One region of the Janthinobacterium sp. 1_2014MBL_MicDiv genome, then DNA from elsewhere that is predicted to be linked to it. Evidence: predicted binding sites of a transcription regulator. Region 1 holds the regulator's gene; each other region holds the start of a gene.
The links. Region 1 encodes HrcA, which represses chaperone genes, less so after heat shock. Its sites were predicted from a motif close to TTAGCACTCNNNNNNNNNGAGTGCTAA; they were not measured.

Region 1 (10,260 bases):
GGAAGCATCCGTCGGCTTGCTGCCGTGCGCGGGCGGCACGCAGCACTTGTCGTGGCTGGTGGGCGAAGGCTGGGCCAAGCGCATGATCTTATGCGGCGAGCGCGTCGATGCGGCCAAGGCCCTGGCCATCGGTCTCGTCGAGGAAGTCGTGCCGACCGGCAAGGCTGCCGCCACGGCGCTGGCCCTGGCGGCCAAGGTGGCGCGCCAGAGCCCCAGCAGCGTGACGGCATGCAAGACCCTGATCCAGGGCGCGCGCAGCCGTCCGCTGGTCGAGTCCCTGCCCGACGAACGCACCTTGTTCCTCGGCCTGTTCGATACGCAAGACCAGAAAGAGGGCGTGCAAGCGTTCCTCGAAAAACGCGCGGCGGAGTGGAAGAATGGCTGAAAGCACCCTGATTGATACGGTGAAGCTCGAGGAGCGCGACTGTCCCGGCGGCATGAAGCTGGGCGTCATCACCCTCGATGCGCCGAAATCGCTGCATGCGCTGACCCTGGACATGATCCGCGTGCTCGATGCTGCCCTCGTGCGCTGGGCCGACGATGATGCCATCGCCTGCGTGGTGCTGCAATCGTCGACGGACAAGGCCTTTTGCGCCGGCGGCGACGTGCGCAGCCTGCGCTCGGCCGTCGCCGAGCAGCCCGGTATCGTACCGAACCCGCAGGCGCTGGCCTTCTTTGCCGAGGAATACCGGCTCGACCACCGCATCCATACCTATGCAAAACCGCTGCTGGTGTGGGGCGGCGGCATCGTCATGGGCGGCGGCCTGGGCCTGATGGCGGGCGCCAGCCACCGCGTGGTGACGGAAAGCACGCGCATCGCCATGCCGGAAATCACCATCGGCCTGTTCCCCGACGTGGGCGGCAGCTGGTTCCTGGGCCGCATGCCGGGACGCAGCGGCCTGTTCCTGGGCTTGACGGGCGCGCCGCTGAACGCGGCCGACGCGCTGTTTGCGGGCCTGGGCGACCATTTCCTGCGCCAGGAAGAGCGCGCCATGGTGCTCGACGCGCTGGCGCTGGCGCAATGGCAAGCGAGTCCGCAGGCCAATCACCAGCAGCTGAGCCGTTTGCTGCGCGGTTTTTCGGCGCCGGCGTCGCTGTTGCCCGTGTCCGAAGTGCGGGCCAATTTCGACGCCATCGCCGCGCTGACGCAAGCGCCTACTCTGCCCGAAGTGGTGGCCGCCATTGCCGCGTATGACGGCGATTCGGCCTGGCTGCAAAAGGCCGCGCATTCGCTGGACAAGGGCGCGCCCAGCTCGGCCGCCCTGGTGTGGGCCATGCGCGAGCGCACGCGGCATCTGAGCCTGGCGCAAGTGTTTCAGCTGGAATTGATTGTCGCTGTGCAATGTTGTGCCCATGGCGACTTCAGCGAAGGGGTGCGCGCCTTGCTGATCGACAAGGATAACGCGCCGCAGTGGCAGCCGGCCAGCCTGGCTGACGTCAGCGCAGCGTATCTGGACGAGTATTTTGCGGCACCGTGGACGCAGCATCCCTTGGCTGATTTATCCATTTAAACATTTAAGTAGTGCATGAAAATGCTCAGGGTTGGGCGCCTTGCCGACGGCAGTACGACGAGTACGACTCGGCAAGGCAACAACGCCAGGGGCTTTTTAGGCGCGACAGGAGACATACACATGCAACATATCGCTTTCATCGGCCTGGGCAACATGGGCGCGCCGATGGCCCGCAACCTGGTCGCCGCCGGCTTCCATGTATCCGTCTTCGACCTGGCGCCGGCCGCCGTGGCCTCGCTGGTCGAGGCGGGCGCTACGGCGGCCGCGTCCGCCAGCGCGGCCGTGCAGACGGCCGACGCCGTCATTACCATGTTGCCGGCCAACAAACATGTGCAGGAACTGTACCTGGCCGAAGGCGGCGTGCTCGATTCGGCCAAGGCTGGCGCCCTGTTCATCGATTGCAGCACCATCGCCGCCGATGTGGCGCGGCAAGTGGCGCAGGCGGCCACGGCACGCGGCTTTGCCATGATCGATGCGCCCGTCTCGGGCGGCACGGCCGGCGCGGCGGCCGGCACCCTGACCTTCATCGTGGGGGGGCCGGACGCGGCCTTGCAGCAGGCGCGGCCTTTGCTGGAAAAGATGGGCAAGAACATTTTCCATGCGGGCGAGGCCGGTGCGGGCCAGGTGGCGAAGATTTGCAATAACATGTTGCTGGGTATCTTGATGGCCGGTACGGCCGAGGCATTGAACCTGGGCGTGGCGCATGGGCTGGACCCGAAAGTCTTGTCCGACATCATGGCCAAGAGCTCGGGCCGCAACTGGACCCTGGAAGTGTACAACCCGTGGCCAGGCGTCATGGAAGGCACGCCCGCTTCGCGCAATTACAGCGGCGGCTTCGGCACGGCGCTGATGCTGAAGGATCTGGGCCTGGCGCAGCAGGCCAGCCTGTCGTCGAATGCCGCCACGCCATTGGGCGGCCTGGTGCGCCAGCTGTACCAGGTGCATGCCCAAGCCGGTTATGCGCAGCAGGATTTTTCCAGCATCGTGCAGCTGCTGCGGCCTGGCTTGCAACAAGCTGCTGAGTGAAAATTTTTGGACAAAAAAAAGCCCGCTGGTGAAAGCGGGCTAAATCCAATTCTTGGAAGAGTTGGAGGAGACAGATGCATTATGCTGCATCGCCACATATAACTCCAATTTATCTTTAGAATATCAAATATTCATTTTGGTGATATCTCTTCCTGGCAGCCGCCAAGCGGCTGCCAGCCACGCTACTTAGCCCGGATTGCAGGCGATTTGCACGGTGGTGACTTTGGCTTCGCCCATGGTGCCCACGCCGGTGCCCGGCGCCACGGCGCACTTCAGGCCAGTTGGCTGGGTAAACACGCTGATGCCATAGTTGTCGCCATCGGCGACAGGCAGCCCCAGGGTAAAGGTCGTGCTGTCCTTCGCCACCGTGGTTTGCGCATTACCGTTGATCAAAACCAGTCCATCCGCCGTCAGGCCCGTAATCGTGCCGCCCACCGTGTAGGTGTTTTGCGAACACAGGACCGATGCTTCGATGCTGACGTAGTGACCGGCCGAACCGGTGCCGCCACTGACGCTGCAATTCATGTGGGCAGGGTTTTGCTTGACCGTGATGTCGTAGCTGGTGCCGTAATCGATGCTCTTGCCAAATTTGAACTTGGTGGCGCCGGCGGCAGGCGTGACGCTGTCGCCGCCGTTGACCAGGATCAGGCCATTGGTGTTCAAATTGCTGATGGTGCCGGTGACCTCATACGAGGCCTTGCCACCGCAAGCAGCCAGTCCCAGGGTCAGCAGCAGCGCGGCGAGTGGGCGCAGGCAGGATAACTTCATGTATTTCTCCAATAATGTGGTGACGAATCGCGTGGCTTACCGCGGTGTGCAGGTCAGTGTGGCGCTGGTCGTGGCGGCGGAACCCATGGTGCCGACGGTATCGCGGCCATCGGCGCTGGCGGAGCCCTGGAAACGGCACGTCAGGCCCGTTGGATAGGTCGTTATGGAAATATTGTAGGGGATGCCATCAGCGATGGTCGGGAACGTGTAGGCGGTGCTGCCTGCCAGCGGGCTGATGCTGTTGACGCCCATTGCCAGGGTCAGGCCGTTCGCGGTCAGGCCCGTGATCGTGCCGCTCAGCGGATAGGTGTTGGTCTGGCAAACAACCACGGCCGGCGATATGGAGTAGCTCGATGCCTTGCCGCTGCCATTGACCATTTTGCAGACGGCGCCTTTCGGCTGCTGCTTGATGGTAATGTCATAGCGATCATCATTGTTGAGCAGCTTGGTGAAAGTAAAGCCGGAAGCACCCGCCGTGATGGGCAAGCTTTCGTCGCCGTTCTGGAGGATCAAGCCATCTTTTGCCAGGTTCTGGACTTGGCCTTGCAGATACAGATTGCCGCCGCTGCCGCCGCAGGCTGCCAGTGTGGCGGCGCAAGCCGCCGCCAGCATCGAGCGCAGGTACAAATTTTTCATACATTCTCCAAAACGAATTAGGTAGGGTAGCGCAACGCGGACGCTGGCGCCGCATTGGAATGGCGCCTATTTTAGTCTATCTGGCAAGCCGATTGATCTTGCCTTGTATCTCCGTGTAACAATTTTTCTGCGCGAAGCGCCCGCCAGGCCCCATTTGTCGACCGGGCGCCCATGCCGCCAGCGGCGATCGGTGCGACAATACAGGCAGGCCGCGCATCGTGGCGCGGCACCCATTTGCGAGTCCCATGTCACCTACCTCTGTAAAAACGGCCGTGCCGCCCAAGGCCATCCTGTTCGACCTCGACGATACCTTGTGGCCCATCGCCCCCGTGATTGCCGCGGCGGAAACCCTCTTGCACGACTGGCTGGCCACGCATGCGCCGAAGGTGGCGCAGCAGTTTTCCATCGAGCTGTTGCGCCAGCACCGCCTGGCCATGCTCAATGAACAACCGCATTTTCATGGCAACCTGATCGAACTGCGCCGCGCCGGCCTGCTGACCGCCTTCGAGGCCGCCGGCGAGGATCCCGCCCTCGTCGACGGCGCCATCGCCCAGTTCCTGGCCGCGCGCCACCGCGTCCAGCCGTATGGCGACGTCCTGCCCGGCCTGGCCTGGCTGGGGCAGCGCATGCTGGTCGGTTCCATTTCGAATGGCAATGCGGACCTTGAAATTATCGGCCTGGCGCAGCATTTCAAGGTATCGATCGCCGCCAGCGACTTTGGCGTGGCCAAGCCCGATGCCAGCATTTTCCTGGCCGGCTGCGCCGCGCTGGGCGTGGCGCCGCGCGACGCCGTGTATGTCGGCGACGATTTATATTTCGATGTGACGGGGGCGCAAGGGGCGGGCATGCGTGCCGTGTGGATGAACCGCAAGGGCAGCGATGCGCACCTGGCGGCCGGCGTGCAGCCCGACGCCATCTGCGCCAACTTTGATGAATTGCTGCTGTGGCTGCAGGGGCAACTGGAAGATTGATCGCCGCTGGCCGGGCGAACGTGCATAATAGCTGCTATTGACGCACGTTTGGCCGCCTTCGCTGCCGTTTGCGTCGCAGAATACTTGCTTAACTACAACATCATGCAACTCGATACACGTGCCCAAACCCTGCTGAAAGCCCTGGTCGAGCGCTATATCGCCGACGGCCTGCCGGTCGGTTCGCGCGCCCTGTCGAAGATTTCCGGCCTCGACCTGTCGCCGGCCACGATCCGCAACATCATGGCCGACCTGGAAGAACTCGGTTATGTGTCCAGTCCGCATACCTCGGCCGGACGCATACCCACGCCGCGCGGTTACCGTATCTTTGTCGACACCTTGCTGACCGTCAAGCATCTGGACGAGCATCTGGTGGAGTCGCGCATGCGCCTGCAGACGCCGCAGCCGCAGCGCACCATCGCCAACGCGGCGCAGATGCTGTCGTCGCTGTCGCAATTCGCCGGCGTGGTGCTCAGTCCGCGCCGCGAATCCGTGTTCCAGCAAATCGAATTCCTGCGCCTGTCGGAAAAACGCATCCTGCTCGTCATCGTCGCTCCCGGCGGCGACGTGCAGAACCGCCTGCTGTTGACGGAAGCCGACTACACGCCGGCGCAACTGGTGCAGTCGGCCAACTACATCAACCAGAATTACGGCGGCCTGTCGTTCGACGCCGTGCGCGTGCGCCTGCAGGGCGAGCTGCGCCAGTTGCGCGACGACATGGGCAGCCTGATGCAGGCGGCCGTGGAAGCGGGCAGCGAAGCGATGGCCGACCATAGCGACGATATGGTGATTTCAGGCGAGCGCAACTTGCTCAGCGTGAGCGATCTGTCATCGAATATGAGCTCGCTGCGCCAGATGTTCGACATGTTCGAGCAAAAGACGGGCTTGATGCAGCTGCTCGACGTATCGAGCAAGGCGACGGGCGTGCAGATTTTCATCGGCGGCGAATCGAACCTGGTGCCGATGGATGAAATGAGCGTGGTGACGGCGCCGTATGAAGTCAACGGCAAGATCGTGGGAACGCTGGGAGTGATCGGGCCGACCCGCATGGCGTACGAGCGCGTCATCCCGATTGTCGATATCACGGCCAAGCTGCTGTCAAGCGCACTGAGCCATCACTAGGGACAGCTGACCATACCTGCTGCGCGTCGGTTTTGCCAGGCGTTGTATCGCAGGGTATTACGCGAGCCGCTCCCGTGGGAGCGGCAAGCTTGCGTCAGGCTGATTTGTGCGGGCAGGCAACCTTGATGCAGTTGCCGTAGATGGCCAAGGCGTGTTCGGCGATCTTGAAGCCGCGTTCTTCGGCCACTTTTTGCTGGCGGACTTCGATGTCTTCGTCGAAGAATTCCTCGACCCGGCCACAGTCGAGGCACACCAGGTGGTCGTGGTGGGAGCCTTCGTTGAGCTCGAAAATCGCCTTGCCGGTTTCAAAATGGTTGCGGTTAAGCAAGCCGGCTTGTTCGAATTGCGTCAGGACACGGTAGACAGTTGCCAAACCGACATCCATATTGTCGGCCAGCAGAATCTTGTAGACGTCTTCCGCTGTCAGGTGGCGTACCGGGCTACTCTGGAAGATATCGAGTATCTTCAGCCGTGGCAGGGTCGCTTTCAGGCCGCTTGCCTTGAGATCACTAGGATTGTTACTCATGTTTGTTGCTCGTATGTGGGTCAGGTGCTTTATCATATAGCGTTTTAGCGGGGAGTGCCAAAATATGCATTTTTTGGCTGGCCGGTCACTCCTGGCGTTTTGTTCATCAAATTGAGGTCATTTATGCGCGTAACACCGGCTGTATTGCCATCTCTCTGGCACCGTATTTCATTTCGAGCTCCAGTCGTGGCGGGCATGGTCTGTGTCGCGCTGACGCTGTCTGGCTGTGCCAGCCGCGGCATCCTCGGCGAAAAGCCCGCCGTCACGCTGAAAGAGGGCAAGGAAGTCGTGCCCGAGCAAGGCGCGCAGACGACGACCGTCACGCCGCTGCAGAAATTCATGTGGTTTTTCTCGCCCTATCGTCCTGACATTCAACAAGGCAACTTTATCTCCGAAGAGATGCTGGCCCAGTTGAAAGTGGGCATGACGCGCGACCAGGTGCGTTTCGTCCTCGGCACCTCCCTGCTGACCGATATCTTCCATGCGGACCGCTGGGATTACCCATTCCGCCTGGCCCGTGGCAATGGCGAAACCACCAGCAGCCGCGTAGTCGTGTTCTTCGACAAGGAAGGCAAAGTGGCGCGCTTCGAAGGCGGCAACCTGCCGACCGAGAAAGAATACATCGACCGCATCGCCGGACCATCGCCATTCGCCAAGGTGGCCAAGGCCGATGTGCCAGCCGCTGTCGTGCCGTCGCCCGTGGCGCCGAGCGCCGTGCCGGTGCCGGCCGATGCCACGCCCGCCATTCCTGTGAGTAAACCTGACGTGGCACCGGCGCCTGCCGCCGAGCCTGCACCTACTGCCGAGCCCACCAAATAAGTTGCTGTAAGAGAATAAAATGACTGAACTGAAAATCGCCATCGCTGGCGCCAGCGGCCGTATGGGCCATATCCTGATCGAAGCGGTCAGCAATGCGCCCGACGCCGTGCTGGCCGGCGCGCTCGACCGCGCCGGATCGCCCTCGCTCGGCCAGGATGCGGCCGCCTTCCTGGGCAAGCCTGCCGGCGTGCCGATCGAGTCCGACCTGGCCGCAGGCCTGGCCGGCGCCGATTACCTGATCGACTTCACGCGCCCCGAAGGCACCTTGCAGCATCTGGCGTATTGCGCCGAGCACGGTATCAAGATGATCATCGGCACCACCGGTTTCGATGACGCGGGCAAGGCGGCGATTGCCGCCGCCGCCGAAAAGACGGCCATCATGTTCGCGCCGAACATGAGCGTGGGCGTGAATGTCACCATGAAATTGCTGGAACTGGCCGCGAAAAGCCTGTCCGAAGGCTACGACATTGAAATCATCGAGGCGCATCACCGCTTCAAGGTCGATGCGCCGTCGGGCACGGCCCTGCAAATGGGCGAAGTGGTGGCGGGCGCGCTGGGTCGCGACCTGAAGGAGTGCGCCGTGTACGGCCGCGAAGGCGTGACGGGCGAACGCGACCCGTCGACCATCGGCTTTGCCACCATCCGCGGCGGCGATATCGTCGGCGACCATACGGTGCTGTTTGCCGGCATCGGCGAGCGCATCGAGATCAGCCACAAGTCGAGCAGCCGCGTCACCTACGCCCACGGCGCCCTGCGCGCCGCGCGTTTCCTGGCCGACAAGCCGACCGGCCTGTTCGACATGCAGGATGTGCTGTCGCTGAAGAACTGAGGAAGACCATGGCCACTGCCATCCTGAATGGAAAAGACATCACCGACGAAGCGAGCTTCCACGCGCAATGCGCGCAAGCGTTCGGTTTCCCCGAGTTTTACGGCAACAACATGGATGCCTGGGTCGATTGCCTCAGCTACCTGCGCGACGACGAGAACATGACGCAATTCCGCCTGAAGCCGAATGAGCTGCTCGAGATCGTCGTGCAAGACGCGGCGGCAATGAAGGCGCAAGTGCCTGATTTACTGGAAGAAATCACGTTCTGTATCGCCGGCATCAATGAGCGCTATGACGATTATGGCGAAAAGCCGGCGCTGAAGCTGGTCTTGAAGTAGGTCGGATTAGCGCGCAGGCGCGTAATCCGACGTTACCAGCGCCAACAATGTGTCGGATTACGGCCCGCAGGGCCTAATCTGACCTACCCAGCATTTACACGACCTTGCGTTCGCGCAAGCCGTCGATCTGGCCGCTGTCGAGGCCCAGCCACTGCTGCAGCACTTCCTGCGTATGCTGCCCCAGCAGCGGCGGCGGCAAGCGGTACTGCACCGGCGAGCCCGACAGGCGCACGGGATTGGCCACCAGCGCCACCGTGCCCGCCGTCGGATGCGGCATCTCCACTTTCAAGCCACGCGCGATCACTTGCGGGTCGGCAAACACCTGGTCGATGCGGTTGACGGGGCCGCACGGCACGGCCTGCGCCTCGAAGGCGCTGATCCACTCTGCCGTGGTGCGCATGACGGTGGCCTGGCGCAGCAGGGGAATCAGGATGGCCCGGTGCGCCACGCGCTGCGGGTTGGTGGCGAAACGCGCATCCTGTGCCCATTCCGGATGGCCGACGATGGCGCAGAAGCGGGAAAACTGCCCGTCGTTGCCGATCGCCAGGATCATGTCGCCATCGGCCGTGGGAAAGTCCTGGTAGGGCACGATGTTCGGGTGCGAATTGCCCATGCGCTGGGGCACTTTTCCCCCGCACAGGTAGTTGGCCGCCTGGTTGCCCAGCGCCGCCACCTGCACGTCGAGCAGGGCCAGGTCGATATGCTGGCCCAGGCCGGAACGCTCGCGCTCGGCCAGCGCGGCCTGCACGGCGATGGTGGCATACAGGCCCGTCATGATGTCGGTCTGCGCCACGCCCACTTTTTGCGGCCCGGCGCCCGGTTCGCCATCGGGCACGCCCGTGATGCTCATCAAGCCGCCCATGCCCTGGATCAGGAAGTCGTAGCCGGCGCGCGCCGCGTACGGTCCATCCTGGCCAAAGCCCGTGATCGAGCAGTAGACGAGGCGCGGATTGAGGGCCAGGAGGCTGGCCGCGTCCAGGCCGTACTGCTTCAAGCCGTCCAATTTGAAATTTTCCAGCAGCACGTCGGCTTCTTGCGCCAGCCGGCGCACCAGGGCTTGCCCTTCAGGGGCCGCCAGGTCGATGCACAAGGAGCGCTTGTTGCGGTTGGCGCACTGGAAGTAGGCGGCCTCGGCGGTGTCGCGGCCGTCCGCGTCCTTTACATACGGCGGACCCCACGAGCGCGTGTCGTCGCCGCGGCCCGGCTGCTCGACCTTGACGACGTCGGCGCCGAGGTCGGCCAGCAGTTGCCCGGCCCACGGACCGGCCAGCACGCGCGACAGATCCAGCACGCGCAAACCGGTCAGCGGCGCGGGCCGCAGGGTGGAAGCGAGGCCTTCCATTAATTGAAGGCGGCGATGCCGGTGATGGCGCGGCCGATGATCAGCGCGTGCACGTCGTGCGTGCCTTCGTAGGTGTTGACCACTTCCAGGTTGACCAGGTGGCGGATGACGCCGAACTCGTCGGAAATGCCGTTGCCACCCATCATGTCGCGTGCCACGCGGGCGATGTCGAGCGCCTTGCCACAGCTGTTGCGTTTCATGATCGAGGTGATTTCCACGGCAGGCGAACCTTCATCCTTCATGCGGCCCAGGCGCAGGCAGCCTTGCAAGCCCATGGTGATCTCCGTCAACATGTCGGCCAGTTTCTTTTGCACCAGCTGGTTGGCGGCCAGCGGACGGCCGAATTGCTGGCGGTCCATCGTGTACTGGCGTGCCTTC
Region 2 (10,260 bases), 1.4 Mb from region 1:
TGCCGCGCTGGGCAAACACGGTATCGAGGCTGGCGCCGGCCCATTCCAGCACGCGCGCACAGGGCGAGGTTCCCAGCGGCATTTTCACGGAAAACGACATGTCGCTGTCGGCCGCTTCCACGCCGAGCTCGTCGAACAGCCGCACGAGCTGCGGATAGGTGGCGTGGTTAAAGACGAGAAAACCCGTGTCGACGCCATGCGTGGCGCCGTCGAGCGTGACGTCGACTGTATGGCTGTGGCCGCCGAAATAGGCGCCCGCCTCATACAGGGTGACATCCTGGCCAGCCTGCGCCAGCCGATAGGCACACGACAGGCCTGCGATTCCCGCACCGACGACGGCGATTTTCATGGTTGCACCCGTATTAGTTTGTCCTGGACAAAACTACCTGGACCGATAATCAGTTAAATATTGAGCTATGTCAACAATGGCTTGCGCGCTTCATGAACTTATACGCAAGCCTTTCCCAATCGGATTCAGCTATTTATACGGGGCAAGGGAAGGCGTAGAATGCACACCACGTTCTTTCGGTATGCGAGCAAGCCCCTGGTATGGACACTGACCTGCAAGCACTGCAACCACCTTCCGCCTTCAGCATCAGCGATGTCGAGCGCGATACCGGGCTGGCCAAGGAAACCTTGCGTGTCTGGGAGCGCCGCTACGCCTTTCCCCAGCCGCAACGGGATGCCTTTGGCGAACGCAGCTACCCGGCCGAGCAGGTGCAAAAACTGCGCATGGTGAAGCGCTTGCTGGACTTGGGCTTTCGCCCCGGCAAGATCATGCAGCACAGCACCTTGCAGCTGCAGCAACTGGCCAGTGCCGGTGCGGCGCCTCCCCAGCAGGCGCAACCGCAACTCGAGCACTACCTGGCGCTGTGCCGCAGCCACCAGATGACGGAGCTGGGCGACGCCTTGCGCCAGGCGCTGGCCAGGCTGGGCTTGAAGGCCTTCACCGTCGACATCATCGCGCCGCTGACGGCCATGGTGGGCGAAGCGTGGGCCTGCGGCGAGCTGGCCGTGTACGAGGAGCATCTGTATAGCGAAACCTTGCAAACGGTGATGCGCCACGCGATTTTTTCCCTGCCACAACAGAGCAATCCCAGCCTGCGCACGCCGCGCATCGTCCTCAGCACCCTGCCGCAGGAACGCCATGGCCTGGGGCTGTTGATGGCCGAGGCCCTGTGCGTGGCGGCCGGCGCGCATTGCATGTCGCTGGGCGTGGAAACGCCGCTGACGGACATCGTCGCCGCCGCCCGCGCGCAGCGGGCCGATATCGTCGCCTTGTCGTTTTCCAGCGCCAGCAAGGAACGCCAGACGCGCGACAGCCTGCGCCAGTTGCAGGCCGGCTTGCCGGCCACGGTGGAAGTGTGGGCCGGCGGACGCAGCCCCGCGCTGCACAAGCGCCCGCCGCCCTTTTTGCATGTGCTGGACTTGCGCCAGGTGGAGGAAAGCATCGCCGACTGGCGCCGCCGCCATCAGGCGGATGCCCTGCAAACCCACTGAACACGGGAGAACTGCGGCGATCTCCGTGGAAACGCGCGCAATGTTGCCAATCGAACAGTAAAGCATGAAGCGCCGGGCGCGCTCTGGTAGAATAGCCCGTATCGACAGTGTCCGGCGCCGCCGGGCCCAAGGTCAGCACCCGCCACCACACATCCATGTTTAGTTTCTTCAAGAAAAAACCCGCCGCCCCTGAAGCCCTGCCTGTCAGTGTCGAGCCTGCTCCCCCTCCCGCCGCCACTGTCCCGCCGCCTGCCGCCCCTGCCGCTGCGCCCCTGAGCGGCGCGCCGGCCGAGCTCGTGCCCGTGGTCGTGGCTGCCGAACCCGAGAAAAAATCGTGGATGACGCGCCTGAAGGCGGGCCTGTCGAAGACGTCGAATACCCTGTCCGTGCTGTTCGTCGGCGCGAAGATCGACGACGCCCTGTACGAAGAGCTGGAAGCGGCGCTGCTGATGTCCGACGCCGGCATCGACGCCACGGAATTCCTGCTGACGGAACTGAAGAAAAAGGTCAAGGAAGACAAGCTGCTCGACGCCGCCGCCGTCAAGGCCGCGCTGAAAGTGCTGCTGATCGACCTGCTGACACCGCTGGAAAAGCGTTTCGAGCTGGGCCGCCACAAGCCGCTCGTGATGATGATTTCCGGCGTGAATGGCGCCGGCAAGACCACCACCATCGGCAAGCTGGCCAAGCACATGCAGTCGAATAACCAGTCCGTGCTGCTGGCCGCGGGCGACACCTTCCGCGCCGCCGCGCGCGAGCAGCTGATGGTGTGGGGCGAGCGCAACAACGTGACCGTGATTTCGCAGGAATCGGGCGACCCGGCCGCCGTGGCCTACGACTCCGTGCAGTCGGCCAAGGCGCGCGGCATCGACGTGGTGATGGTCGACACGGCGGGACGCCTGCCGACGCAGTTGCACCTGATGGAAGAATTGAAGAAAATCAAGCGCGTGATCGGCAAGGGCATGGAAGGCGCGCCGCATGAAACCCTGCTCGTCATCGACGGCAACACGGGCCAGAACGCCTTGACGCAGGTCAAGGCGTTTGATGACGCCCTGCAGCTGAGCGGCCTGGTGATCACCAAGCTCGATGGCACGGCCAAGGGCGGCGTGCTGGCGGCGATTGCCCGCGTGCGCCCCGTGCCCGTGTATTTCATCGGCATCGGTGAGAAAATTGAAGACTTGCAGCCCTTCGTGGCTGCCGAATTTGTCGAAGCGCTGCTCGGATAAGCCCATACATGATTGAATTTCAGCACGTCTCCAAGCAATACTCCCCCGATGCAGTGGCGCTCAGCGACATTTCGCTGAGCATTGCCAAGGGCGAGCTGGTCTTTCTGGCCGGCCCGTCCGGCGCCGGCAAATCCACCCTGCTGAAAATGATCGCCGCCATGGAACGCCCCACTTCCGGCAAGCTGATCGTCAATGGCCAGGACATGGCGAAGATCAAGCCGGCCGGCGTGCCCTTCCTGCGCCGCAACATGGGCCTGATCTTCCAGCAGCAAAAACTGCTCAACGACCGCTCCATCCTGGCCAATGTCATGCTGCCGCTGCTCGTCGTCGGCGCCCACAAGGCTGCCGCAGAGCAACGCGCGCGCGCCGCGCTCGACAAAGTCGGCCTGCTCGACCGCGCCCTCGCGCGTCCGCTGTCGCTGTCGGGCGGCGAGCAGCAGCGCGTCTCCATCGCGCGCGCCATCGTCAACCGGCCGCAAATCATCCTGGCCGACGAACCGACGGCCAACCTGGACCGCGCCAGCGCCAACAAGGTGCTCGACGCGCTGAAAGCGTTCCATTCCGTGGGCGTGACCTGCCTCATTTCCAGCCATGACGAACAGATGCTCGACGCCGCCGCCCGCGTGATCCACCTGAAAAATGGCCAGCTGGTGGCCATCGACAAGGCCACGCAGGCGCCCGTGTTTGCCCCGCCCGACCCCGACTTTTCGCCCACGCCCGCGCCGGGCGCCGATGACGGCGAAGGAGAACGCGCATGAGAGGCTGGTTCCGTCAACACCGTTTCGCGCTCGGTTCGGCGCTGATTCACTTGCGCAAGTCGCCGGGCGGCTTTTTATTGAACGTGCTCGTCGTCGCCATCGCCCTGTCGCTGCCGTTCGCCGGCTTGACCATGCTCGACAATGTGCGCCCCATGTCGGAACAGATGTCGGTCGACCCGGAAATCAGCGTCTTCCTGAAAATCGACACGCCGCGCGAGCAGGCCGTGGCCCTGGCGGGCGAAATGCGCAAGATCGTGCGCAACCAGAAGGCCAAGATCGTCTTCATTGCGCGCGAACAGGCGCTCGATTCGCTGAAAAACAAGAGCGGCCTGGCCGACGTGCTGAGCACCCTGGGCGACAATCCCCTGCCCGACAGCTATGTGCTGAAGCTCGACGCGTTCAGCAGCGCCAGCGAAGCGCAGGATGTCGATGCCGTGGCGGAACAGTTGCGCCACCTGCCAGGCGTGGAATCGGCGCAAGTCGATTCGGCCTGGGTCAAGCGCCTGGCGGCCCTGCTGGGCGTGCTGCGCCTGGTGCTGCTGCTGCTGGCCATCACCCTGGGCGTGGCCGTCATCGCCGTGGTCTTCAATACCATCCGCCTGCAAGTGATGCAGCAACGCGATGAAATCAGCATCTCAAAGCTGATCGGCGCGACGGACACCTTCATCCACCGCCCCTTCTATTACACGGGCGCCCTGCTGGGCCTGTGCGCGGGCGCCCTCGCCCTGGGTGCCGTGGCGCTGGCCCTGCAGCCGCTGAATACGGCGATTGCCGAATTTGCCCGCCTGTACGCGTCCGAATTCCAGCTGGTGCCGCTGGCGCCGCTGCCGATGGCCGGCTTGCTGGCCCTCAGTGCCGGCCTCGGCCTGATCGGCGCCTTCCTCTGCGTGCAGCGCCACCTGGCGCGCCTGAACTGACCTGCCCTTCCATGGCGGCGCCCCTGGCGTCGCCATGCGTCTCCCCCTCTTGTTTTTTTGCTATTCGCCCCATACTGTGGTCATCTTGATATTTAGCAAGTATTCTTAAGGCTCGCTTCAGCTTGCGGCCGTAGACTATGCATGTGTCGTAAAGGAGTGAGCGCGCAGCGCCGCACCTTGCCCCGCCAGGCGTACTGGCGTGGTGTTTTAGATAATTCATCAAGTATTAAATCGTCATAGCTTTTAGGCTATCAGAGCGATTAAATGTGCTGATTGGCACTCTCAGGCAGAGAGTGCTAATATAGGGACATACCCAAGCAAGACCGCCATGAGCACCAGATGTAGATGGTGCCGCGACAGGCGAAGTGCAAGACCGAATACGTAAAAACAAGACAAGCAGGGCCATGTCGCGTGACGTGGCCAACTGGAACAAAGCAAGACTACGAGGGAGAAAACATGACTATGATGTCCGCAACGTCCGCATTGGTTCCGACCAAAAATAATGCGCTGGGCCTCGGGTTCACTGGCAATCTGGGCAATATCGACGCCTATATCTCGGCCGTGAACCGCCTGCCCATGTTGACCCACGACGAAGAAATTTCGCTGGCGAAACGCCTGCGCGAAAAAAATGACCTGGCCGCCGCGCAAGAGCTGGTGCTGTCGCACCTGCGCCTGGTGGTCTCGATTGCCCGCGGCTACCTGGGCTATGGCTTGCCGCATGCCGACCTGATTCAGGAAGGCAATATCGGCTTGATGAAAGCCGTGAAACGTTTCGATCCGGACCAGGGCGTGCGCCTGGTGTCGTACGCCATGCACTGGGTGAAAGCCGAGATGCATGAGTACATCCTGAAAAACTGGCGCCTGGTCAAGGTCGCGACGACGAAGGCACAGCGCAAGCTGTTCTTCAACCTGCGCAGCCACAAGACGGGCCTGGACGCGATGACGCCGAAGCAGATCGATGCGCTGGCCAAGCTGCTCGACGTGAAGCGCGAAGAAGTGATCGAGATGGAAACGCGTTTGAGCGGCCGCGACATTGCGCTGGAATCGCCGACCGACGATGAAGACGACAAGTTTTCGCCGATCGCCTACCTGTCGTCGGAGCAAAGCGAGCCGACCAAGGTGCTGGAAGCGGAACAGGTGACGCGTTTGCAATCGGAAGGCCTGGAAACGGCCCTGGGCAAGCTGGACGCCCGTTCGCGCCGCATCATCGAAGCGCGCTGGCTGGCCAACGACGACGGTTCCGGCGCCACCCTGCACGCGCTGGCGGAAGAGTTCGGCGTATCGGCCGAGCGCATCCGCCAGATCGAAGTGGCGGCGCTGAAAAAAATGAAGGGCGCCCTGGCCGCCTACGTGTAATAGCAGGGCAAGGCCGCAGTAAAAAGGCGCCGCAAGGCGCCTTTTAGTTTTGTAGTTTGATGTTTATCAACAGATAAACATTGTCAGCAGTTAAGCTGCAGCCAAACCCTTGACCAGGGTTTCGGCGACCAATTCATTCAGATCCGCGCCGCGTTCCTTGGCCAGGGTCTGCAATTGCAACACCAGATCGCTGTTCAGCTTGACGGCGAACGGCACCAGGCCCAGGGCCTGGTCGCGCTTGCGCTGCTCGCGGCGGTCGACGACCACCGCTTCCTTACCGAATGCACCGGCGCCGGGAACATTCATCTTTCCCATCAGTTTCTTGGCATCGCTTTTGGCCAGGTCGGTTTTTTTCATGGTTGTTTCCTGATTTTCAAAACAGCCATTCTACGCAGTAATCGGTGCGCCGCGTGGCCGACGCATCAATTCACCCGCAGCACGCCAAGCGCGCGCCGGGAAAATATCATTTTGTTATTATCATTTTCATCTCTCGCGTGCACGCCATGCCGGGGACGCACTATCTGAAAGGAAAAATATGTCTTACCTTCATCACTCCTGTCGTCGCCTGTTATTCCCCATCTTCATCGCCTGCCTGGCCGTGCTGGCCGGCTGCGGCGCGGCAGGCAGCGCCGGCGACGCGGAAAACACGCCGCGCAGCGTCACCCACGTGCTGTCGCCGGGCGAACAGGTTGCCATCACGGCCACCGATACGCTGAAACTCGAGCGCGTCAACGACAGCCGCTGCCGCAAGGGCGCCGTATGCGTGTGGAAAGGTTACGTCAGCTACAGTTTCAGTTTGCTCAACAGTGCAGGCGCGACGGATGTCGTCCTGTCCGATTCCATGCCGGGCGGCGCCAGTTCCGTCACCGTCAACCACCTGACGTTCACCCTGCTCGACGTCGACCCGGCCACGCCGCCGGCCCTGAATGCGGCCGAGCCCACCTACCGGGTCAAGGTCAAGATCACGCAAGGCGCGTTGCCGCGCTAAACGCTGGCGCCATGGCGCCGCTGGCTGTCGGCTGGCGCCTGTTGCCGCTCAAGCATGCCGTAATCGCGCACCACCGTGGCGATGCGCAAGCGGTAATCGTCAAACACGCCATGCCGCCCGGCCGACTGCGCCACGCGGTGCGCCTCGAGCTGGCGCCACTGCGCCAGCGCCGCCTCGTCGCGGAAAAACGACAGCGACAGCAATTTTCCCGGTTCGCTCAGGCTGCCGAAGCGTTCGATGGAAATGAAGCCATCGACCTTGTCGAGCAAGGGCCGCAGCGCGGCCGCCAGGTCCAGGTATGCCTGGCGGCCTTCGGCACTGGGCCAGACTTCAAAGATCACGGCGATCATGATGCTGCTCCTGCGCTAAAAACAGGGATGCGGGCATTCAGCGACGGCCGGTACGTCCACGCCAGCGGCATGTCTTCCAGCCCATCGGCCCATGCCTGCATGCAAGCGGCGGCGATGGCGTGCGCGATGGACTGGCCCGGACAGGCGTGGCGTCCATGGCCAAAGCCTGGCGTCAGCGCCACCGCTCGCTGCAGCGCGCCAGGCTCCGCCTGCACGCTCGCATCGTGGCAGGCGCTGGCCAGCACGACGATGACCGTCTGGCCGGCGGCCACCCGCACGCCGCCGATGTCCACGTCTTCCGCCGTATAGCGGCGCGTGTTGTGGATCGCGGGATCGTGCCGGCTGACCTCGCCCAGCATGGCCGGCCACAGCTGCGGTGTGGCGCGCAGTTGCCCGTACAGCCCGGGCTGCGTGCGCAAGGCCACGATGGCATTGCCAAGCAGGCCGGCCGTCGCTTCGCAGGTTTGCGACAGCAAGCCCGCCAGGTTGGCCTGCAGGCCGCCCGTGGCATGCCAGCCCAGCGCTTGCGCCTGTGCCACGATGCTGCCCAGCAAACTGCCGGGCAAGGCATCGGCCTCGCGCAGCAAGCAGCCAAAAGCGTGCAGCAAGGCGCCGGCCGCTTCCTGCGCGCCGGCAAGTTCTTCTGCATTGCTCAGCGGCGACAGACAGGCAACGAAATCGCGCGTCCAGGCGGCCAGCGCCGGCCATTGCGCTGGCGCAAAGCCCAGCACATCGGCCATGGCAAACAGCGGCAGTTCGAACAATGCCTCGTTCAGCTGCGCGGCACTGGCGGGCACGCGCTCGCCGCCCATCCGCAATGTCCGCGCCTGCAGGCGCGCCAGCTCCACCTGGCCCAGCGCGCGCGCCAGCACCTGCTTCGGCACGGCATGCCGCTCGCCGTCGTTCATGCGCACCAGTTCCGCAAAGAGCGCGCCGCACGGCGTGCCCGCCAGGTTCAAGGGCACGGCCAGTCCGGGCGGCCGCACGCGGCAAGCCGGATGCTCGAGCACGGCGCACACGCCGGCCGCGCCCGTCGCCAGCCAGCAATCGAGCGACGCCTCGAAACGCAGCGGCGGACCTGCCGCCAGGCGGCGATAGTAGTCATAGGGCGCCGCGTGGGTGACGGCGGCGAGCGGGTGGGCGGGATCGGCGAGGGGCATGCGGCTTCCATTGCAGTGGTGAAAGGAGGCGAGTATGCTGGCTCCTTCACCACAACACTTCGCCGGAGAACGAATCATGGATGACAGCCATCGAGCTCCCACGGCCGACATGGGCCTGGCGCAACTGGCCGGCGCCATCGCCGAGCCGGCCCGCGCGCGCATGCTGTGCAGCCTGCTCGATGGCCATGCGCGCACGGCCACGGAACTGGCCGCGCTGGCCGACGTGGGCGCCTCGACGGCCAGCGCGCATTTGTCGCGCCTGCGCGAGGACGGCTTGCTGAGCATGGTGGCGCAAGGCAAGCACCGCTATTTCCGCCTGGCCAGCGCCGACGTGGGCCAGGCGCTCGAAGCGCTGCTGGTGGTGGCCGGCGTGCCGCGCCAGCCGTTTTCCCCCACCACGCCGGACCGCCTGCGCCACGCGCGCACCTGCTACGACCACATGGCCGGCACGGTGGCCGTCGCCGTGCACGACCAGCTGCATGCGCAAGGCTGGCTGCTGGCCGATGGCGACGATTACCAGCTGTCGGCAGCGGGTGCGGCCGGCATGGCGGCGCTGGGCATCGACGTGCCGCAATTGCAGCGCCAGCGCCGCCGCTTCGCCTGTGCCTGCCTGGACTGGAGCGAACGGCGCGCCCACCTGGGCGGCGCGCTGGGGGCGGCCATCCTGCAGCTGGCCTTGCGCCAGCGCTGGGCCGAACGCGAACTCGACAGCCGCGCCCTGCGCCTCGCGCCCGAAGGCGAGCGTCGCCTGCTGGCCGCATTCGGCGGCCGCTGAACGGCGCCATCAGGCGGCACGCAACAGGGACGCTCCGGCCAACGCCAGAATTTTGTATCTCTGAAGCAACCAAAGAGAAAAAAGATGGCCTTTTATCATTGTTTTCATCCATCATATGCTGCGTACGCGCGCCGCCACGCTGCCGCGCCCTTGCGCGAGCCTGGCTGAGCCAGCCGGCTCCGCCAGCATGATTACCTTTCGGATATAGAAAGAGTCCATCTTGAAAACAGTGTCATCCAGTGCCAGCACCTGCCATAACTGCAATACCGACGCGCCAGGCAATTTCTGCAGCGCCTGCGGCCAGACCACCGCCGTGCACATGCCCAGCGCACGTGAATTCCTGCATGAATTTGTCGCGCACTATGTAGCGCTCGAAGGCAAGCTCTGGCGCACCCTGGCCCTGCTGCTGCTGCGTCCCGGTGCACTGAGCAATGAATACATCGCGGGACGCCGCGTGCGCTACGTCGAGCCGCTGCGCGTGTACCTGACCTTCAGCATCCTGTTCTTTGCCATCCTCAAGTTCGGCAGCGGCGACATGCTCCTCACCGTCCACGACGAACAGGTCCGGGTCAGCGCCCACGGCCCCCACCCGGCCAAGGCAAACGGGCCTGCGCAAATGCAGCTCAGCATCCTGGGCCAGACCCCCACCCTGCCGCACCAGTGGCAAGACTTTGTGCAACTTTCCACGGCCGAGAAACAAAAGCTCGTGGCGGACAGCTTTTTCCATTACGCGCCGTACGCCATGTTTTGCCTGATGCCGCTGTTCGCCCTGTTCCTGAAAATCCTCTACCTGGGCAGCGGGCGGCGCTATGGCGAGCATTTCCTGTTCGCCCTGCATACGAATGCCTTCGCCTTCATCACGATGGCGCTGATGACCCTGATTCCCGTCGACCTGATCCGCCTCGCGCTGGGCGTGTGGCTGCTTGCCTATCTGCCGTGGGCCATGTGGCGTGTGTATGGGGGCGGCAAGCTCGCTACCGTCTGCCGCTGGGCGCTCCTGATGGCCGCCTACAGCCTCGCCATGAGCCTGGCGATCGTGGCCTGCATCGCCACCGGCGTCATGCTGCGCCATTAGGAACGCGTCCGGGTAGAAGCGGCGTCAAATATCAGGCTATCATCCTGCACCTATCTATTTTTCGGGATGCAGGATGATCGCCTTCGAAGGTTTGGCCAAATGCTACGGCAGTTTCGAGGCCGTCAAGCCGCTCACCCTGCAAGTCGGCAAGGGAGAGG
Region 3 (10,260 bases), 720 kb from region 1:
TGGTGATCGGCGGCCGCCTGGGCGAAGTGCTGTTCTACCGCCCCGCATACTTCATGCACAATCCGCTCGAAATCTTCATGGTCTGGCATGGCGGCATGTCCTTCCATGGCGGCTTCCTCGGCGTCATCGTCGCCATGTACCTGTGGAGCCGCAAGGCGGGCCGCAACCTGTTCGACGTGCTCGATTTCATCGCCCCGCTGGTGCCGCTCGGCTACGCGGCCGGCCGCCTCGGCAACTTCATCAATGCCGAATTGCCGGGCCGCATCGCGCCGGACACCCTGCCGTGGGCCATGCAATGGCCGGGCATTCCGTATCCCGTGCACCCGTCGCCGATCTACCAGATGCTGGTCGACGGCATCCTGGTGTTCATCATCCTGTGGCTGTACGCGCGCAAGCAGCATCCGCGGATGGCCGTGGGCGCCATGTTCACCCTGCTGTACGGCTGCGCGCGCTTCTTCACCGAGTACTTCCGCACGCCGGACTGGGAAGTCGTGTGGCTGGGCGTGCCGATCACCTCGGGGCAGATGCTGTCGCTGCCGATGATCGTCGGCGCCATCGCGCTGCTCGTCTGGGCCTATAAGAGCCAGGTGATGGCGACGCCGCCGACCAAGGCGCGCCCAGCCCAGGCCTGACACGCCGTTCCAGGCGGAGGGCGGCGGCACGCGCCGCGCCATCCGCCCCCGGCCTGGCGTGATCCGCCACAATCTTTCCCTCTATGCATTAAAATTTCCCAATGGAATGGACTTGCTTTTGGGATAAGGGGTATGATCGTTTTACCCTGCCGCCAAACCAAGGCAGGCGCTCATGATCTGACGGACATTCGAGCCAGGGAGCCCAGCCTATGCAGCTTGCCAGGAAGACCACGACGTTCTGGATGACCGTGGGCGCCGCCTATCTACTGGCGCAGCTGGCCCTGACGGCGTTTGCCGGCCGGCATGCCGCGACCGTGGGCTACCTGTTCAACCTGCTGGCGCCCTTGCTGGCCCTGGCCGCCTGCTGCCGCTGCGCCCGTCTGAGCGCGCCCGGCATCGTGCGCACGGGATGGGGCCTGTTCGCGGCGGCCATGCTGTTCTGGAGCGTGGGCATGGCGCTGTCCGCCTGGCAAGACCTGAGCGGACAGGTGGCATCCGACGCCACGTATTTCTCCGATTTTGCCTATTTCATGTATGGCGCGCCCCTGCTGCTGGCCATTTCCTCGGTCAGCGACCAGCATCCCTCGCGCAGCCTGCAATGGCTGGACGCCGTGCAAGTCTTGCTGGCAGCCTATCTGGCCTATACGGCCATCTTTTCCGTCTCGCCATTTGCCCAGCGCTCGATCGCGCCGATTCCCGCCAGCCTGCTGGTGGTGACGTACAACGTGGAAAACCTGGTCCTGGCCTGCTGCGCCTCGCTGCGCCTGCTGGCGCACCGCCGGGATGGCGAGCAGGGCCGTTTCTACCTGCTGCTCAGCGTTTTCCTGTGGTGCTACGCCGGCTGCGCGGGCGCCTACAATTACCTGACCCTGCATGCGCTCGCCGGGCCGATCCTGACCGAGTTGCTGCCAAGCGTGCCATTCCTGCTGCTGGCGGTGCTCGCTGCGCAAACCCGGCCGCAGGAGGAAGCGGCCCGGCCACGGCATGCCCCGCCGCCACTGACCTTGCTGATCGACAACTTCAGTCCCATCTTCTTCACGGCGGCCTTGCTGGGACTGGGTTTCGTCGTGCTGCGCGACCATTTCTACCTGGCGGCCACCTCGCTGTTTGTCGCGCTGGCCGTCCACGCGCTGCGCTCGGCCACCCTGCAAAGCCGCTACATGCAAAGCGAGCTGGCCTTGCGCACCGCGCACGAGCTGCTGGAAAAACTGTCGCTGACCGATGGCTTGACGGGCGTCGCCAACCGGCGCTGCTTCGACCAGACCCTGCAGGGCGAATGGCAGCGCGCAGCGCGCGACGGCAAGCCGCTGGCGCTGCTGATCATCGATATCGATTTCTTCAAGAGCCTGAACGACACTTTTGGCCATCCGTATGGCGACGCCTGCCTGGTGCAGATTGCCGCAGCCCTGCGCTCGGCGCTACCGCGCGCCAGCGACCTGGTGGCGCGCTTTGGCGGCGAGGAATTTGCCGCCATCCTGCCAGCCACCGGACTGGCCGGCGCGCAGGCGGTGGCGCAAAAGATGCAGGAAGCGATCGCCGCGGCCGCCATCGCCCAGGCCCCGTCGCGCAGCGGCCAGGTGACGGCCAGCATCGGCCTGGCCCTGAATACCGGTTGCCCGGCGCCGGAACAATTGCTCGCCGCCGCCGACCGGGCCCTGTACCGGGCCAAGCAACATGGCCGTAACCGCATCGAGGTCGATGCCACGCCGGCGCCTAGGCTGTCAACTTGCCTGTAATGACCTTCCATTGCGCCGGCGTCACGGGCGTGATGGACAAGCGGCTGCCCTTCTTCAACAGCAGCATGTCTTCCAGTTCCGGCATCTGGCGCATCTCGGACAGGGGCAGCAGCGCCGTCTTCCTGAGGCCGCGCACGTCGACACTGATCCAGCGCGGCTGCTCTGGCGTGGCTTTCGGATCGAAGTACTTGCCGCCCTCTTCAAACTGGCTGTGATCGGGATACGCCGTGCTGGCCACTTCGGCCACGCCGGCCACACCCGGCTGCGGGCAACTGGAGTGATAGAACAGCACGCCATCGCCCACTTTCATCCCATCGCGCATGAAGTTGCGCGCCTGGTAATTGCGCACGCCAAACCACGGCATGGTGTGCTGCGGCGCCGCCATCAGGTCGTCGATGCTCACTTCATCCGGTTCCGATTTCATCAGCCAATATTGTTTCATCAAATCTCCCGTATCAAGGCAACAGACGTAAAAAAACGGTTGCGCATCGTGATGCCGCAACCGTTTTCAGTTGTACTACAAATTGGGCCCCGCCTGTGCCGCTATGCCGGCATCCCGAACCAAACGGTTCAAGGTGGTCACGTTAGTTCAATTTCGGGTTCGTCGAACGAGCGACGCTCACTCCCATCAAACAAAATTCGCAACCGATGCGCATAAATGGTTCAAGGAATATATGGCAATCGCGAACACCGCAGGGTAGACCCAAGTTTACTCCTTTGGTCGCGCATCGCAAAGACAAATCGTCGCGTACGCGCTTAAAAAAGGTTTTCCTGGGGCGTCAGTGCGCTGTCCAGGACGGTATGCATGGCCGAGATCTTTTGCTTCACTTCCAGTATCGTCAATTCCGACAGCGGACCTTGCGGTGACTTGACGGAGAGAAACTCTGCCGCCACGCCCAGCGCGGCCAGCACGGCAATGCGGTCGTTGCCCTTGACCTTGCCGGCGTCGCGGATGGCCTTCATCTTGCTATCGAGATAGATCGCCGCTTCGCGCAAGGCGCGCTCTTCGCCATCGCGGCACACCATGCTGTAGGCCTGGCCCATGATATTGACATCGACACGCGGCATTACGCTTCCTTCTCGTTCTCGGCAAGGTGATCGCCGGTGACAGCGGCGGCTTCGGAAGCGGCTTGCTCCAGGCCGGCCTGCACCAGTTCCGGGATTTTTTCCAGCAAGGCTTCCACGCGCTCCTGCGCCTCGCGCATGCGTTGCACATACAGCGCGTTTTCGGCGGCCAGGGCGACATTGTCCTTGCGCAACTGCGCGTTTTCACGGCGCAGCGCGTGGGTCATTTCGGCCAGCAGGCCGATTTTGTCGGATAATTCGTTGAATTCGGAAATCATCCCGCCACTATAGGGCGGACGCTCCCTGGGCGTCAATCGAATCAGGCCGCTGTCACACATATTTACATCAATGCAGCGCAGTTGCCGTGAAATACATGCTTTTTAACGCCACGGCGCGCTTGCCGCCCTGCAGCAGGCCGTCCTAGCGATGCCCTTCGAAGTCCGGTTCGATGTCCAGGCTGCCGTAGCGGTTTTCGCACGCACGGCGCGTCAATTCCTGCTTGCCGCCCTTGCCGTCGAGCACCATCGTCAAGTCGCGGCACGTGGTAAAACTGCCAGGCTTGGTGCCGGTCGCGGATGGCGTCAAGGTCACCAGCAAGGCCTGGGCATTGCCCAGCCCCTTGTTGCTCCACTGGCGGCTCTTGCCATCCTCTTCATCCTTCAAGGTGCGCACGGCCGCCTTCAGCAGCGATGCCTGCTCTTTGGCATTCAGCTTGGCCACCGTCACGTCCGACAGGAAGGGCGGATACACGACGGGCGCCGGGTCCTTGCCCTGCACATCCCAGTTGCCGCTGTTCTGCGAACAGGTGCGGCGGCTCAGGTCCTGCGTCTTGCCGCCAGCCGTGACGACGAACTTCAGGTCGCGGCACATGTGCGCCTTCAGGCTGTGCTCGGTCATGCCGGAATTGCTGAAGTTATACGTGGCTTTCACCAGCACGCCGCGGTCGCCGCCGTTGTCCCACACATGCGCTTCCTGGTCGTCGTCATCCTTGTTCAAGTCGTTGAACAGGTCATTGAGCAGCATTTCCTTTTCCAGCGGCGTCAGGGTCGCCACGGTGATCTCGTCGACGATGGTGGCCGCTGGCGCGGCAGCCGTTTGCGCGACGGCATGGCCCAGGCAAGCGAGGCCGATGACGGCGGCGCCTAGCAGGCGCAGCGCGGGGCGGGAAACAGGATAGGGCATGATGTGCTGCATGGTGTGCTTTCTGGCGCAGTGGCGATATTGATATGTAATATCAATCATCTTATCAAATTTCATAGTGAAATCTGTTTCCTGTGTGTACAGGAACGCCCCCCATCCGGACGACATGCTAGAGTCGCTGCTGTTGCTGACGCCCGGGAACTTGGCTTGCGCCAGCGCAAACCCTGCGTAAATGCAGGCTGCGCAGAACGTCTATGCATATCTTCCCGGAGAATAAGCCCTTGAATAAGCCCCCTACCGTCCCTATAATTAGCACTCGTTAGTAGAGAGTGCTAACAAACTCTTTCGTAGCAATCCTCAGGAAATGATGGTGCTTGCCAGGCCACTGCAGGGAATGCTACGCGGCGGGCGACGCCGCGATGCACCACTGCCGGATACGGACAAGGACAGGATGACATGGGGTTTGCTTGACCGTTGCGGGCTGCTTTCAACGGCGGTCACTGAAAGCAGGCCTGGCGCTGTGCCAGGCATGTATTCATTTAGCAACACTTATCCATTGAACTTTAAGGAGTTTTGTATGAATCTGCGCCCATTGAACGATCGCGTCATCGTCAAACGCCTCGACCAGGAAACCAAGACTGCGTCCGGCCTCATCATTCCTGATGCAGCTGCTGAAAAACCGGATCAAGGCGAAGTCCTTGCCGTAGGCAATGGCAAGATTCTCGACGACGGCAAAGTCCGTCCTCTGGATGTCAAAGTGGGCGACCGCGTCCTGTTCGGCAAGTACGCCGGCCAAACCGTCAAAGTTGACGGCGATGAGCTGCTGGTCATGCGCGAAGAAGACATCATGGCGATCGTCGTCAAGTAATTGTTTCCACGTTGTAGACAGATACATCCCGAAACTCAGGAGAATTGAACATGGCAGCTAAAGAAGTAGTATTCGGCGACGCAGCGCGCGCCAAGATGGTCGAAGGCGTCAACATCCTCGCCAACGCAGTCAAAGTAACGCTGGGCCCGAAAGGCCGCAACGTGGTCCTGGAGCGCTCGTTCGGCGCCCCTACCGTCACCAAGGATGGTGTGTCGGTAGCGAAAGAAGTTGAACTCAAAGACAAGCTCATGAACATGGGCGCGCAAATGGTCAAGGAAGTTGCTTCCCGCACCAGCGACAACGCCGGCGACGGCACCACCACCGCGACCGTGCTGGCACAAGCCATCGTGCGCGAAGGCATGAAGTTCGTTGCCGCCGGCATGAACCCGATGGACCTGAAGCGCGGTATCGACAAAGCTGTTGCAGCAACCGTCGAAGAACTGGCGAAAATCGCCCGTCCTTGCACCACGACCAAGGAAATCGCCCAGGTTGGCGCGATCTCGGCCAACTCGGACTACTCGATCGGCGAGCGTATCGCTGAAGCGATGGAAAAAGTCGGCAAGGAAGGCGTTATCACCGTTGAAGACGGCAAGTCGCTGAACGACGAGCTGGACATCGTTGAAGGCATGCAGTTCGACCGCGGCTACCTGTCGCCATACTTCATCAACAACCCAGAGAAGCAAGTTGCCGTACTGGACAGCCCATTCGTCCTGCTGTGCGACAAGAAAATCTCGAACATCCGTGACCTGCTGCCGGTACTGGAACAAGTCGCAAAAGCTGGCCGTCCACTGCTGATCATCGCCGAAGACATCGAAGGCGAAGCGCTGGCGACCCTGGTTGTGAACAACATCCGCGGCATCCTGAAAACCTGCGCAGTGAAAGCACCTGGCTTCGGCGACCGCCGCAAAGCCATGCTGGAAGACATCGCTGTCCTGACCGGTGGTCAAGTGATCGCTGAAGAAGTCGGCCTGACCCTGGAAAAAGTGACCCTGGCCGAACTAGGCCAGGCGAAACGCATCGAAGTGGGCAAGGAAAACACCATCGTTATCGATGGCGCCGGCGAAGCTGCCTCGATCGAAGCACGCGTGAAACAAGTGCGCGTACAGATCGAAGAAGCGACCTCGGACTACGACCGTGAAAAACTGCAAGAGCGCGTAGCCAAACTGGCTGGCGGCGTTGCCGTGATCAAGGTTGGCGCAGCCACCGAAGTCGAAATGAAAGAGAAAAAAGCCCGCGTTGAAGATGCTCTGCACGCAACCCGCGCTGCCGTCGAAGAAGGCATCGTGCCTGGCGGCGGCGTAGCCCTGCTGCGCGCACGCGCCAACATCACGATCAAGGGCGACAATCCTGATCAAGATGCCGGTATCAAGATCGTCCTGCGCGCAATGGAAGAGCCACTGCGCATGATCGTGCAAAACGCTGGCGAAGAAGCTTCGGTCGTCGTGGCAGCCGTACTGGCTGGCTCGGGCAACTACGGCTACAACGCTGCCAACGGCACGTATGGCGACATGGTTGAAATGGGCGTCCTGGACCCAGCCAAAGTGACCCGTTCGGCGCTGCAAAACGCCGCTTCGATCGCTTCGCTGATGCTGACGACCGACTGCATGGTCTGCGAAATCGCTGACGACAAGGCAGGCGGCGGCATGGGCGGCGGCATGGGTGGTATGGGCGGCATGGGCGGCATGGACGGCATGATGTAATGTCCTGCGGCTCCGCGCGCAGGCGACGGCGCGCGGAGCCGCCTGCGCCGGGCAGGAACAGGCAGACCAAAAGCTGCCAGTGCCTCCCCGGCGGCCCCGAAAAGCTATCTTCTATGGAAGGTAGCTTTTTTTTCGCCTGTTGACGTGGCCAGCCCGCTTGGCAAGCCCGGCGATTGCCGGCCTGTGCGTTTTGCTTTAGCATGGCCGCCATCGACCTTCTTTCTCACGCCCACACCACCATGCCGCCACGCGCCTCCTCTTCCAAAACCGCCATCATCGCCGGCACCCTGGCCGGCTTGCTGGCCGCCGCCCTGGCCGCCTTTTACGTCTACCAGCAGCCCGCGCAGCACGGCGGCAACGCCCCGGCCGCGAGCAGCCAGACGACGGCGCAAGAGCAGAATGCGCGTGCCGTCGATGCGCTGATGGCCTTGCCCGAGATCAAGGCATGGTCGGCGCATATCGAAAAAGCCTCGGCCGGCCGCGCGCATGGCGCCGTGATGGAAACGTCACCCGAGACGCGCCTCGTCGATGGCCAGCCTTACTATCAGCTGAGCTTTTTCGAAAGCACGCCGGATGCGGCCCACCGTTGGGAAAGCTTCGTCGTCTCGCCGGACGGCAAGCGCATCCTCGTCGATGACATCGTCAGCGGTGACCTGCTGAGCCTGGAACAATGGCGCAAGGACAGCGCGCCCATGCAGCGCATCGCCACGCAGTAAGCCCGCCTACGCCGGCGCGCCCTGCGGCGCCGCGCCGCGCACGCGCGCCACCCACCACACCGTCCACAGCGACAAGGCCGCCGCCAGCCAGCCATTCCAGCCATAGCCGCCGATGTGGCCGGCCGCATCCGTCTGCAGGGTCAGACCGCCCAGCCAGGCGCCGAGTCCGCTACCCAGGCTTTGCAGGGCCGAATTGGCGCTGAGGAAGGCGCCGCGCTTGCGCGGCTCCGGGATGGTCGTCAGCAGCGCCTGCAGCGGGATCGTGCGGCCCGACACGAGGGCCATAAAGAATGGAAACACCAGCATCAGCGCCAGCAGCGGCAACTGGGGCAGATGCGTCATGAACAGCAGCGGTGCGATCGACAGCAACGAGACCCAGCGATAGACCTGCTGCTTGCCGGCCCGGTCCGCCCAGCGGCCGATCAGGCGCGCCGTGAAGATCGTGGCGCAGCCGCCCGCCAGGTAGACCCAGGTGACGTCGGCCGGCGCCAGGCCCATATTCCCCACCAGCACGGGCGAAATGAAGGGAATTACCAGCATGCCCGCCGTCATGTTGACAATGGACAAGGCAAACGCCTCGAGGTGGCGCCGTTCGCGCAGCAGCGCCAGCAGGTTCGGCAGCACCTGGCGCAGCGGCGTCGGGGCCGCGCCCATGTGCGCCGTCAGCGACGGCAGCACGCGCGCCGCGCCCAGCCAGATCAGCAGCGACAGCACGACCAGCAGGAAAAAGGGCGAAGGCCAGCCGAAGTGCGCGGCCAGCACCACGCCGATCGGCACGCCGCCCACGGCCGCCATGGCAAACGAGGTCATGACGATGCCGGTGGCCGCGCCGCGCCGCTCGGCGGGAATCACGTCGCCGATGATGGCCATGACGATGGCACCGAGCACGCCGCCCGTCATCCCCGCAAACGCGCGCGACCACAGCAGCACGTGGAAGTTCGGCGCCAGCGCGCAGGCCAGGTTCGACACGGTAAACAGGCAAAACATGGTCAGCAGCAGCTTCTTGCGGTCGAAGCGGTCGATATACGTGGCCGCCAGCAAGCCGGACAAGCCGGCGCACCAGGCATAGGCCGAGACGGCGCCGGAGACGGCGGCCGGGCCGATATGGAATGCCTGCATCAGCTGGGGCGCCAGCGGCATCATCACCATGAAATCCATGATGACGGTAAATTGCGTCAGCGCAAGCAGCCACAGCATCGCGCGCTCGCGCGCCGGCGTCAGCATGGGCACCGGCATGGACAGCGGCGCGGGCCTCATGCCAGCGCCTCGATGTCGGCACGCGCCCGGCGCAGGATGGCGCGCATGGCGTCCAGGCGGCTGGCATCGGACTCGCCCGCGCGCCCGCGCGCCAGCACCGCCGCCTTCAGCTCGTGCATCAGGTGGCGCAAGTCGTCGTCCGCGCCTGCCGGCGCATCCACCCTGGCGGCGATGGCGTCCACATAGGCGCGGTTGGCGGCCAGGAAGGCCAGCCCCTCGGGCGTGATGCTGTGCAGCTTCTTGTTACCGTCGAGGCTGACGGCCACGTAACCGTGGCCCACGAGGCCATGCATGAGCGGATAGATGGCGCCGGGACTTGGCGCATACGCGCCGCCGGCACGCTGTTCGATGGCCTTGATGATGTCGTAGCCATGGCGCGGCTTGTCGGCGATCAATTGCAGTACGAGGTAGCGCAGGGTGCCCGCGTCAAACATCTTCGGGCCGCGCGCGGCGGGAACAACGCTGGCAACGGCGCCCGGCGCATCGCCCTGGCTGTGCGGGGCGGCGCGCAACAGCTGGTCGCCGCGATGGAAGTGCAGCATGATGGCTCCTTAAGATATATCGCAATAAGATATATCTTATGTTCGAATATGGCGCAGCGCAAGGTTTACTTTCTGGCATCGAGGCCCGATACTCGCCGACATGCCTGCCCACACTGTCCGCCCCCTCGCGCCCGACGACGCTGCCGCCTACCGCGCGCTGCGCCTGGCCGGCATCGCCGAACTGCCCGCCGCCTTCTGCACCACGCATGCGGCGGAAAGCGGCTTGCCGCTGGCACAGATCGCCCAGCGCCTGCAGACGACGCCATACCAAATAATATTTGGCACTTTCAAAGGAGAACAGTTGATCGCCATGGCTGGCCTGCGCCGCGAGCCGATTGCCGTCGTACACGACAAAGCCAGCCTGTGGGGCGTCTACGTGGCGCCGCAGGCGCGCGGCCAGGGCATCGGGCGGCAGTTGCTGCGCGCCGCCATCGCCCATGCCAACAGCATCCCCGATCTGGCCCGGCTGCGCCTGGCCGTGGCGCAGGACAACCATGCGGCGCTGACCCTGTACCTGGCATGCGGTTTTGTGCTGGCGGACGAAGCGGCATCGCATGGCATGTTGAAAATGCAATTAGTACTGCCGCGTCCTGCCATCGCAACG

Region 2: the regulator HrcA is predicted to act here: its motif matches at 4,672-4,698, upstream of rpoH (RNA polymerase sigma factor RpoH).
Region 3: the regulator HrcA is predicted to act here: its motif matches at 4,883-4,909, upstream of groES (co-chaperone GroES).

The regions. Positions count from the first base shown of each region.
Region 1 covers NZ_CP011319.1:174,516-184,775, forward strand. The annotation lists gene YQ44_RS00755 (enoyl-CoA hydratase) at 1-385, shown strand, start outside; gene YQ44_RS00760 (enoyl-CoA hydratase/isomerase family protein) at 378-1,511, shown strand; gene mmsB (3-hydroxyisobutyrate dehydrogenase) at 1,632-2,537, shown strand; gene YQ44_RS00770 (hypothetical protein) at 2,724-3,305, opposite strand; gene YQ44_RS00775 (hypothetical protein) at 3,342-3,941, opposite strand; gene YQ44_RS00780 (HAD family hydrolase) at 4,187-4,912, shown strand; gene hrcA (heat-inducible transcriptional repressor HrcA) at 5,015-6,031, shown strand; gene fur (ferric iron uptake transcriptional regulator) at 6,126-6,557, opposite strand; gene YQ44_RS00795 (outer membrane protein assembly factor BamE) at 6,753-7,376, shown strand; gene dapB (4-hydroxy-tetrahydrodipicolinate reductase) at 7,396-8,205, shown strand; gene YQ44_RS00805 (barstar family protein) at 8,214-8,540, shown strand; gene YQ44_RS00810 (CaiB/BaiF CoA transferase family protein) at 8,635-9,882, opposite strand; gene YQ44_RS00815 (acyl-CoA dehydrogenase) at 9,882-10,260, opposite strand, start outside.
Region 2 covers NZ_CP011319.1:5,242,206-5,252,465, forward strand. The annotation lists gene YQ44_RS22595 (NAD(P)/FAD-dependent oxidoreductase) at 1-349, opposite strand, end outside; gene YQ44_RS22600 (MerR family transcriptional regulator) at 550-1,500, shown strand; gene ftsY (signal recognition particle-docking protein FtsY) at 1,656-2,723, shown strand; gene YQ44_RS22610 (cell division ATP-binding protein FtsE) at 2,732-3,481, shown strand; gene ftsX (permease-like cell division protein FtsX) at 3,478-4,398, shown strand; gene rpoH (RNA polymerase sigma factor RpoH) at 4,861-5,754, shown strand; gene YQ44_RS22625 (hypothetical protein) at 5,845-6,111, opposite strand; gene YQ44_RS22630 (hypothetical protein) at 6,290-6,742, shown strand; gene YQ44_RS22635 (antibiotic biosynthesis monooxygenase family protein) at 6,739-7,092, opposite strand; gene YQ44_RS22640 (cytochrome P450) at 7,089-8,252, opposite strand; gene YQ44_RS22645 (ArsR/SmtB family transcription factor) at 8,329-9,027, shown strand; gene YQ44_RS22650 (DUF3667 domain-containing protein) at 9,257-10,102, shown strand; gene YQ44_RS22655 (ABC transporter ATP-binding protein) at 10,176-10,260, shown strand, end outside.
Region 3 covers NZ_CP011319.1:889,979-900,238, reverse strand. The annotation lists gene lgt (prolipoprotein diacylglyceryl transferase) at 1-632, shown strand, start outside; gene YQ44_RS03910 (GGDEF domain-containing protein) at 842-2,368, shown strand; gene YQ44_RS03905 (EVE domain-containing protein) at 2,346-2,810, opposite strand; RNA gene ssrS (6S RNA) at 2,893-3,070, opposite strand; gene YQ44_RS03895 (cell division protein ZapA) at 3,125-3,436, opposite strand; gene YQ44_RS03890 (DUF904 domain-containing protein) at 3,436-3,711, opposite strand; gene YQ44_RS03885 (hypothetical protein) at 3,854-4,627, opposite strand; gene groES (co-chaperone GroES) at 5,151-5,441, shown strand; gene groL (chaperonin GroEL) at 5,492-7,141, shown strand; gene YQ44_RS03870 (hypothetical protein) at 7,342-7,857, shown strand; gene YQ44_RS03865 (MFS transporter) at 7,864-9,114, opposite strand; gene YQ44_RS03860 (PadR family transcriptional regulator) at 9,111-9,656, opposite strand; gene YQ44_RS03855 (GNAT family N-acetyltransferase) at 9,757-10,260, shown strand, end outside.